DNA from 2 places in the Kitasatospora sp. NPDC091335 genome. Region 2 is predicted to be linked to the other one. Evidence: riboswitches for the same ligand, from Rfam matches in the RefSeq annotation. Region 2 holds a riboswitch; the other holds the start of a gene.
What was found. Region 2 has a riboswitch for ZMP and ZTP ahead of ACIQOW_RS27975 (bifunctional 5,10-methylenetetrahydrofolate dehydrogenase/5,10-methenyltetrahydrofolate cyclohydrolase). Riboswitches for the same ligand answer to the same signal wherever they lie in the genome.

Region 1 (4,510 bases), on a different contig from region 2:
GCCGGGGCCGGTCCGGCGCTCTCCTGCTCGCTGCCGAGCACGGCGGTCAGCGGGGAGGTCTCCTTGGCGGAGGCCCCGGCGGTGCCGGAGCCGGTGGTGCTGCCCGCGCCGGCCGAGCAGGAGGTCGCCAGCAGGGCGGTGGCGATGACGGCGAGGGACGGTCTGGTCCAGCGCATGGCGAATCTCTCCTTGCCCCGGCGGATCGTGCCGGGACGGGCTCGGGTTGACGGATGTCTCGGGTTGACGGATGTGAGGGGGTGGTCGATGGGGCCCGGCAGGCACCGGTGCTCCGGTGCGCGGGCCGCGTCGGCTCAGCGGGCGCCGAGCGGGCTCAGCGCGCTCCGGTGCGCGGGTCGAGCGCGTCCCGGACGGCGTCGCCGAGCAGGTTGAAGGCGACGACGAACAGCAGCAGTGCCACCCCGGGGAACACCATGTAGGTGGGGTCGGCCTGGAAGACCTCGGAGCCGCGCGCGATCATCCGCCCCCAGTCGGGGACGGGTTCGGTGATGCCGACGCCGAGGAAGGACAGCGCGGCCTCGGAGGCGACGAAGGTCGGCACCGCCATGGTGGCGTGCACCAGCAGCTGCGAGCGAACATTCGGCAGGAGTTCGTGGACGACGACATGGAACCGGCTCGCACCCTGGGCCCGGGCGGACTGCACGAAATCCCTTTCCCGGAGCGATCGGACGGTGGCCCGCAGGGAAAGTGCGAGCGGAATCCAGCCGAACGCCGAGAAAACCAGGATCAGCACCAGGAACTGCATCCACTCCGGTTCCGCGGTGCCCGGGTCGACCAGCCGGGACTGGATCACCGGGCTGAGCGCGAGCAGCAGGAGCAGGGTCGGAAAGGCCAGCAGCACATTGGCGAGGAATCCGAACAGCCGGTCCGTGATCCCGCCGAGGTAGCCGACCGCCACGCCGGCCAGCACGCCCAGCGTGGTGGTCACCGCGGCGGACGCGAAGGCGATCAGCAGCGAGGTGCGGATGCCGTACAGCAGCTGGGTGAACACGTCCCGGCCGAGGCCGGGCTCCAGGCCGAACCAGAAGTCGCCGGAGATCCCGCCGTTCGGCAGCATCGGCAGGCCGCCGTCGCTGAGCAGGCCGGGGACGTCCTGGCCGTAGTGGTCGACCGGGTTCTTCCCGTACAGCGCGGCGACCAGCGGGGCGCCGAGGGCGAGCAGCAGGAACAGCACCACCACGGCCAGGGCGGTGGCGCCGACCCGGTCCCGCAGGATCCGGCGGAGCAGGCCGTGGGCGGCGGGCGCGGGCCCGGCCGCGGGTGCTGGGACCGTGTCGACCACTGCCATGAGGCGTAACCCCCGAATTCTCCGCCGCCCCATGGGTGAGGGTGCGCTGGTGTGCATTTCCGGTACGGCCTCCGGGGGTTTCCCGGCGGCCGTTCGAGCGACATTGGATCGGATGCTTCCGAGGTTCCGCAAATCACCCGCGGAGGACGTTCGGGTATTTCCCGCCGAATCGTTTCGGGAAATGTGGCGGCTTCATTTCGCTGAAACACTGGCGTTGCAAAACAACGGGCATACCAGAGCAAACCGGACGGGGTGTTCCGCATTCTGAGACCTCCGCCACAGTCCGTCCCGGGTTGGTACGATCCGGGTGGGCCGCAACTGGCGCGCAGGGATGGAATCAACCATCGGGAAGCGGCCCCGTGAATCCTCACGTGCACGTTGCCGAGCGCCTGGGCCCCCCGTATCCCCACCAGGAGACCGCCTTGGCCCAGCAGCAGCCCCACACCGCCGCCTCCGTCGCCGCCGACACCGCCTTCCGCAGCGCCCTCGACGTGGTCGCCGGCGTCGAACCGCGGATCGCCGCCGCCATCGGCCGCGAACTGACCGACCAGCGCGCCTCGCTCAAGCTGATCGCCAGCGAGAACTACGCCTCCCCGGCAGTCCTGCTCACCATGGGCAACTGGCTCAGCGACAAGTACGCCGAGGGCACCGTCGGACGCCGCTTCTACGCGGGCTGCCGCAACGTCGACACCGTCGAGGGCATCGCCGCCGAGCACGCCCGCGAGCTGTTCGGCGCCGACCACGCCTACGTCCAGCCGCACTCCGGCATCGACGCCAACCTCACCGCCTTCTGGGCCGTCCTCTCCCAGCGGGTCGAGAGCCCGGCCCTGGAGCGCGCTGCGGTGCGCAACGTCAACGACCTCACCGAGCAGGACTGGGCGCGGCTGCGCCAGGAGCTCGGCAACCAGCGCATGCTCGGCATGTCCCTGGACACCGGCGGCCACCTCACCCACGGCTTCCGGCCCAACATCTCGGGCAAGATGTTCGAGCAGCGCAGCTACGGCACCGACCCGGCCACCGGCCTGATCGACTACGACGCGCTGCGCGAGACCGCCCGCGAGTTCCGCCCGCTGATCATCGTGGCCGGCTACTCCGCCTACCCGCGGCTCGTCGACTTCCGCCGGATGCGCGAGATCGCGGACGAGGTCGGCGCCACCCTCATGGTCGACATGGCGCACTTCGCCGGCCTGGTCGCGGGCAAGGTGCTCACCGGTGACCACGACCCGGTCCCGCACGCCCACATCGTCACCACCACCACCCACAAGTCCCTGCGCGGCCCGCGCGGCGGCATGGTGCTGTGCCGTTCCGAGCTGGCCGAGCACGTCGACCGCGGCTGCCCGCTGGTGCTCGGCGGCCCGCTCTCGCACGTCATGGCCGCCAAGGCGGTCGCCCTCGCGGAGGCCCGCCGCCCCGAGTTCCAGGTCTACGCCCGCGCCGTCGTCGACAACGCCAGGGCGCTCGCCGAGGGACTGCTGCGCCGCGGCGGCAAGCTGGTCACCGGCGGCACCGACAACCACCTGGTCCTCGCCGACGTCTCCGGCTACGGCCTGACCGGCCGCCAGGCCGAGGCGGCGCTGCTCGACTCGGGCATCGTCACCAACCGCAACTCCGTCCCGCAGGACCCGAACGGCGCCTGGTACACCTCGGGCGTCCGTCTCGGCACCCCGGCCCTCACCACCCGCGGCCTCGGCACCGCCGAGATGGACGAGATCGCCGACCTGATCCACACCGTCCTGCGCGCCACCACCCCCGCCACCACCGCGAAGGGCGCCCCCTCCAAGGCGGCCTACTCCCTGGACGCGGCCCTCCGTGACGCCACCGCCAAGCGGGCCGCCGACCTGCTCGCCCCGTACCCGCTCTACCCGGGCGTCGACCTGGTCTGACGGCCCGCCGGAAGCCGCCGGGGCCCGCACGCAGGCGGCACGCGGACCGCCGGGGCCCGGCCACCGCCGCCCGCGGCCGGCACGGCGGCGCACAGACCGCCCGGGGCCGTCGAACCTCCGCTCGACGGCCCCGGGTGCCGGGCCGGCGGTCCTTCCCGCCGCCCCCTCACCCGGCCCGATTCCGCTAGTACTGCAGGGACTTGTACTGGAGGAACTCCTCCAGCCCGTGGCGGCCCAGCTCCCGGCCGAGCCCCGAGCTCTTGTAGCCGCCGAAGGGCGCGAGCGGGTTGAAGCGGCCGCCGTTGAGGTCGACCTGGCCGGTGTCGAGGCGGCGCGCGAAGGCGGCGGCGGTGTCGGTGTCACGGGCCCAGACGCCACCGGACAGGCCGTACGGGGTGCCGTTGGCCAGCTCGGCGGCGTGGTCCTCGTCCCGGTAGCGGAGGATCGCCAGGACCGGGCCGAACACCTCCTCCTGGGCGACCGTCATCTCCGGGGTCACGTCGGCGAGCACGGTCGGGCGGACGTAGTAGCCGGTGGGCAGCTCGGCGACCGGCTCCGAGCCGCCGACGACCAGCCGGGCGCCCTCGGCCAGCGCGCCGTCGATGTAGCCGCGCACCCGGGCCAGCTGCCTGGCGTTGACCAGCGGGCCGATCCGGGTCTGCGGGTCGGCCGGGTCGCCGGGGCGGTACCGGGCGGCCGCCTCCTCGGCCCTGGCGACCGCCTCCTCGTACTGGTCCTCGTGCACCAGCAGCCGGGTCAGCGCGCTACAGGTCTGGCCCGAGTTGGCGAAGACGTTGGCGACGTTCACCTTGACCGCGCGGGCCAGGTCGGCGCCCGGCAGCACCACGTTGGCCGACTTGCCGCCGAGTTCCAGGGAGACCCGCTTCAGCCCCCGGCCCGCCGTCTCGGCGACCTGCCGCCCGACGGCGGTGGAGCCGGTGAACGAGACCACGTCCACCTCCGGGTGCCCGACGAGCGCCGCGCCCGCCACCGCTCCGGTGCCGGTCACCAGGTTGAACACGCCCGCGGGGAACCCGGCCTCGTGCACCAGCCGGGCGAACAGCCGGGCCACCAGCGGGGTGTCCTCGGCCGGCTTGAGGACCACCGGGCAGCCGGCCGCCAGCGCGGGGACGGCCTTGGCCACGATCTGGTGCAGCGGGTAGTTCCACGGTGTGACCGCCGCGACCACGCCGGCCGGCTCGGCGTGCACCACCGAGTTGCCGATCCGCTCCTCGAACGGGTGGTCGGCGAGCAGGGCCAGGCAGGAGGTCGCCACGGCGAGCGGCAGCCCGGCGTGCACGGCCCCGGCGAAGCCGACCGG
Region 2 (4,510 bases):
CCGAGACCGTGGACACCGCCGCCCGCGTCTTCCCCGGCCTGCACCGCACCGTGCGCGCCCTGCCCCACGACGAGGCCTACGGCGCCGTCACCGCCACAGTGCCCGCCACCGCCTGGTCCACCGCCACCGGCGCCAAGGTCACCGTCGAGGGCCGCGGCCTGGACGCCGTCGTCACCGGCCGCGAATCCGGCCCCGCCGAGGTCGCCGTCACCGCCAAGGGCGCCGACAGGTCCGTCCTGCCGCTCACCGTGCTCGGCCCCGCCGTACGCATCACCGCCGGCAACGAACCGATCGGCCTCGAAGGCACCGGCACCACCGCCGGCCTCACCGTCACCGGCTACGACGCACTCGGCCACGCCGCACCCGTCGAAGCCGCCGACGTCAAGGTCACCGGCGGCGAGGGCGTCGTCGAGGCCGGCGCCGCCGCCGACGGCACCATCACCCTCAAGGCCCTGGCCGACGGCAGGTCCGCCACCCTCAGACTGACGGTCGGCACCCTGGAGACCGCCGTCGCCGTCACCGTCGGCATGACCGAGAAGCCCTTCGCCGACTTCTCCGACGCCGCCGCCTGGAAGTCCGGCAACGACCGCGCCCCCGGCGGCTCGGTCGCCCCCGCCGCCGGCCCCGACGGCACCCACGGCCTGCGCCTGACCTACGACTTCACCCAGTCCACCGGCACCCGCGGCCAGTACGCCATCGCCCCCGAGGGCATCGTGCTGCCCGGCCAGCCCCGCTCCGTCAGCATGTGGATCGAAGGCGACGGCAACGGCGCCTGGCCGCGCGTCCAGTACCGCACCGCCGCCGGCGTCACCGCCAACCTCGACGCCCCGATGGTCACCTGGAACGGCTGGCGCAAGGTCGAATTCCCCATCCCCGCAGGCGTCCAGTACCCGCTGACCTTCCAGCGCTTCCGCCTCATGGAGACCGGCGCCGCCCGCTCCTACAGCGGCGCCCTCACCCTCGCCGACCTGCGCGTCAAGGTCGCCCCCGACGTCGAACTGCCCGTCCAGCCCAAGGTCACCGACCCCGTCGTGCTCACCCACGGCACCGTCGACGGCCGCCAGTTGCGCGTCGCCGTCATGTCCGACGCCCAGTTCATCGCCCGCAGCCCCGACAGCGACATCGTCCAGGCCGCCCGCCGCACCCTGCGCGACATCGCCGCCGCCAAGCCCGAACTGCTCGTCATCGACGGCGACTTCGTCGACGAGGCGTCCCCCGCCGACTTCGCCCTCGCCCGCAAGCTCCTCGACGAGTTCGACCAGCTCACCGGACGCACCATCCCCTGGCACTACGTGCCCGGCAACCACGAGGTGATGGGCCCCGGCACCATCGACAACTTCAAGGCCGCCTTCGGCGACACCACCCAGGTGTTCGACGTCAAGGGCACCCGCTTCGTCACCCTGAACAGCTCGCTCGGCACCCTGCGCGGCAGCGGCTTCGACCAGATCGCCACCCTGCGCAACGCCCTGGACGGCGCCGCCAAGGACCCGTCCATCACCGGCCTGCTGCTCTTCGAACACCACCCCACCCGCGACCCGCTGCCCGACCAGGGCAGCCGGCTCAGCGACCGCAAGGAAGCCGCCCTCGTCGAGCAGTGGCTCGCCGACTTCCGCACCAAGGGCAAGTCCGCCGCCATGGTCACCGGCCACGTCGGCGCCTTCCACGCCCAGAGCATCGACGGCGTCCCGCACCTGATCAACGGCAACTCCGGCAAGGGCCCCGCCTCCGAACCCGACCGCGGCGGCTTCACCGGCTGGACGATGCTCGGCATCAACCCCACCGCCGGCAAGGTCACCGACCCCTACGCCGTCACCGACGACACCTCCGCCTGGCTGCGCGCCGAGGTCCGCGCCCGCGCCGACGCCGTCGACCTCAAGGCCCCCACCGCGCTCGGCCTGCTCGAAGCCGCGCCGGTCAACGCCACCTTCACCCAGGACGGCGAGCGCACCGTGCCCGTCGCCTGGCCCGTCACCGCCCAGTGGGGCGGCACCGGCGTCCACATCGGCACCGCCGCGAGCGCCCCGCGCGGCGCCCTCGCCGCCTACGACCCGGCCACCGGCACCCTGACCGGGCTGCGCCCGGGCCGCGGCACGCTGAGCGTCACCGTCGGCGGGGTGAAGGCCGAACAGCCGCTCACCGTCGGCGCGGTGCCCGCCTGCACCACCACCGTGCGCGGCAAGCACTCCTCGCTCGCCGTCACCGCGGGCGTCACCTGCCTGGAGGGCGCGAGCATCGACGGACCGGTCCTGGTCCAGCCCGGCGCCGCCCTGATCGCGGTGGACTCCACCGTCAACGGCCCGCTCTCCGCCCGCGGCGCGAGCACCCTGGTGCTGACCGACACCACCGTCAACGGCCCCGTCGCCGTCAGCGGCACCACCGGCACCACGGCGATCCTGCGCGGCACCGTCGCCGGGCCGCTGCACGTCGCCCTGAACAAGGGCGCCACCCTGCTGGCCGGCACCACCGTGCGCGGCCCGCTGGACTGCGCCGGCAACACCCCCGACCCGGTGAACGGCGGCATCGCCAACACCGTGAACGGGCCGAAGGGCGGTCAGTGCGCCAAACTATGACGGATCGTCAGAAATGAACGGTCGGAAGTGAATCTCCAGTGGTGCACCGCAGGCCCGGACCGCTCCTCGCGGCCCGGGCCTGCGGCCTTCCCGGAAACTTTCGAGCGGGAACCGTCCGTACGGGCTATCGTGGTCGCGGGCCGTGACTGGCGCTGAGGTGGAGAACCACCGGGGAGCGGCCTGACACCCCGTCGATGCCGTGCGCCTGGGCACCCATTGTGGAGCTCGGGAGTGGCACGTGGTGCAGACACAGCAGGCGCGGCTGATGAACGGCACGGATCTCGCCCGCCGGATCATCGAGACCAGCGCGGCAACCGCCGAGGACATCCGCCACCGCACCGGCACGTCGCCGTGCCTGGCGACCGTCCTGGTGGGGGAGGACCCGGCCTCGGTCACCTACGTCCGGATGAAGCAGGCCCGTTGCGCGAAGGCCGGCATCCGCTCGCGGCATGTCGCCCTCCCCGCCTCGGTGAGCACCGCCGGGCTGGTGGAGGCCGTCACCGAGTTGTCCGAGGACCCGGACGTGCACGGCATCCTGCTCCAACACCCGGTCGGGCCGCACCTCGACGAGCGCGCCGCGTTCGAGGCGATCGCCCCCGGCAAGGACGTCGACGGGGTCACCACGCACTCCTTCGCCGCGACGGCCTTCGGACTGCCCGGCTTCGTCTCCTGCACGCCCGGAGGGATCATGCGCCTGCTGGACGAATACGACGTCGACCTCACCGGCAAGCACGCCGTCGTGGTGGGACGCAGCCCCATCCTCGGCAAGCCCGCCGGCCTGCTCCTGCTCGGACGGGACGCCACCGTCACCTACTGCCACTCCCGCACCGTCGGCCTGCCCGCGATCGTGCGCGAGGCCGACGTCCTGGTCGCCGCCGTCGGCCTCCCGCGCTTCATCGAGGGGGCGGACGTCAAGCCCGGCGCCGTGGTGGTCGACGCGGGCTACAACCCGGGCAACGTCGGGGACGTCGACTTCGGGACCGCCCGCCATCGGGCGAGCCTGATCACCCCCGTGCCCGGCGGCGTCGGCCCGATGACCATCGCCGTCCTCCTCGCCCAGACCGTCGAGGCCGCCGCACGCCAACTCGCCCTGCCTGCACCGGCCCCCGCTCCCTCCAGGCCCTGACGCTCCGCCCCGCCCCCGGTTCACTCCGTCACGGGCAGGCACTCCGCGAGCAGGCCGACGATGTCGCGCCACGCCCGCCGCGCGTGCAGCGGGTGGTGGCCGACGCCGGGCAGCACCTCCTGGTCGACCATCGGGTGGTGGAAGGCGTGCAGCGCGCCGCCGTAGACCACCAGGCGCCAGTCGACGCCCGCGTCCTGCATCTCGGCGGCGAAGGCCTCCCGCTGCGCGGGCGGCATGATCGGATCCTCCGACCCGACCCCGGCCCACACCGGGCAGCGGATGCGCGCCGCCTCGCCCGGGCGGCCCGTGGTCACCGCGTTGACCGTCCCGATCGCCCGCAGGTCGACCCCGTCGCGCCCGAGTTCCAGCACGACGGCGCCCCCGGTGCCGTAGCCGATGCCGGCGATCCGCTCGGGGTCGGTCCGGGGCTCGGCCCGCAGCACGTCCAGTGCCGCATGGCCGATGTCCCGCAGCCGCTCGGGGGCGGCGAGCAGCGGGAGCACGTGCGCCAGCATCTCCTGCGGATCGGTGAACCAGCGCCCGCCGTTGATGTCGAACGCCAGCGCCACGTACCCCAGTTCGGCGAGGGCGTCGGCGCGGCGGCGCTGGAAGTCGTTCAGGCCAGGACCCTCGGGCCCGACCAGCACCGCGGGCCCGCGGCCGCTCCCGGCGGGCAGCGCGAGGTGCCCGACCATCGTCAGTCCGTCGGCGGGGTACTCGACCGTGCGTGTGGTGACCGTCGTCATGTCACCGGACTGTAGTGGCGGTTGGGGTCCATGCGGGCCCGCCTTGGCTGTCGGCAGAGCGGCGGGCC

Region 1: linked by a shared signal. The riboswitch ahead of ACIQOW_RS23345 (glycine hydroxymethyltransferase) and the one ahead of ACIQOW_RS27975 (bifunctional 5,10-methylenetetrahydrofolate dehydrogenase/5,10-methenyltetrahydrofolate cyclohydrolase) in region 2 are both predicted to bind ZMP and ZTP.

The regions. Positions count from the first base shown of each region.
Region 1 covers NZ_JBIVUM010000011.1:79,387-83,896, reverse strand. The annotation lists gene ACIQOW_RS23355 (ABC transporter substrate-binding protein) at 1-176, opposite strand, end outside; gene ACIQOW_RS23350 (ABC transporter permease) at 332-1,306, opposite strand; ZMP/ZTP riboswitch at 1,611-1,708, shown strand; gene ACIQOW_RS23345 (glycine hydroxymethyltransferase) at 1,729-3,189, shown strand; gene ACIQOW_RS23340 (aldehyde dehydrogenase family protein) at 3,374-4,510, opposite strand, start outside.
Region 2 covers NZ_JBIVUM010000015.1:86,721-91,230, forward strand. The annotation lists gene ACIQOW_RS27970 (phosphodiester glycosidase family protein) at 1-2,570, shown strand, start outside; ZMP/ZTP riboswitch at 2,703-2,788, shown strand; gene ACIQOW_RS27975 (bifunctional 5,10-methylenetetrahydrofolate dehydrogenase/5,10-methenyltetrahydrofolate cyclohydrolase) at 2,836-3,696, shown strand; gene ACIQOW_RS27980 (dienelactone hydrolase family protein) at 3,717-4,442, opposite strand.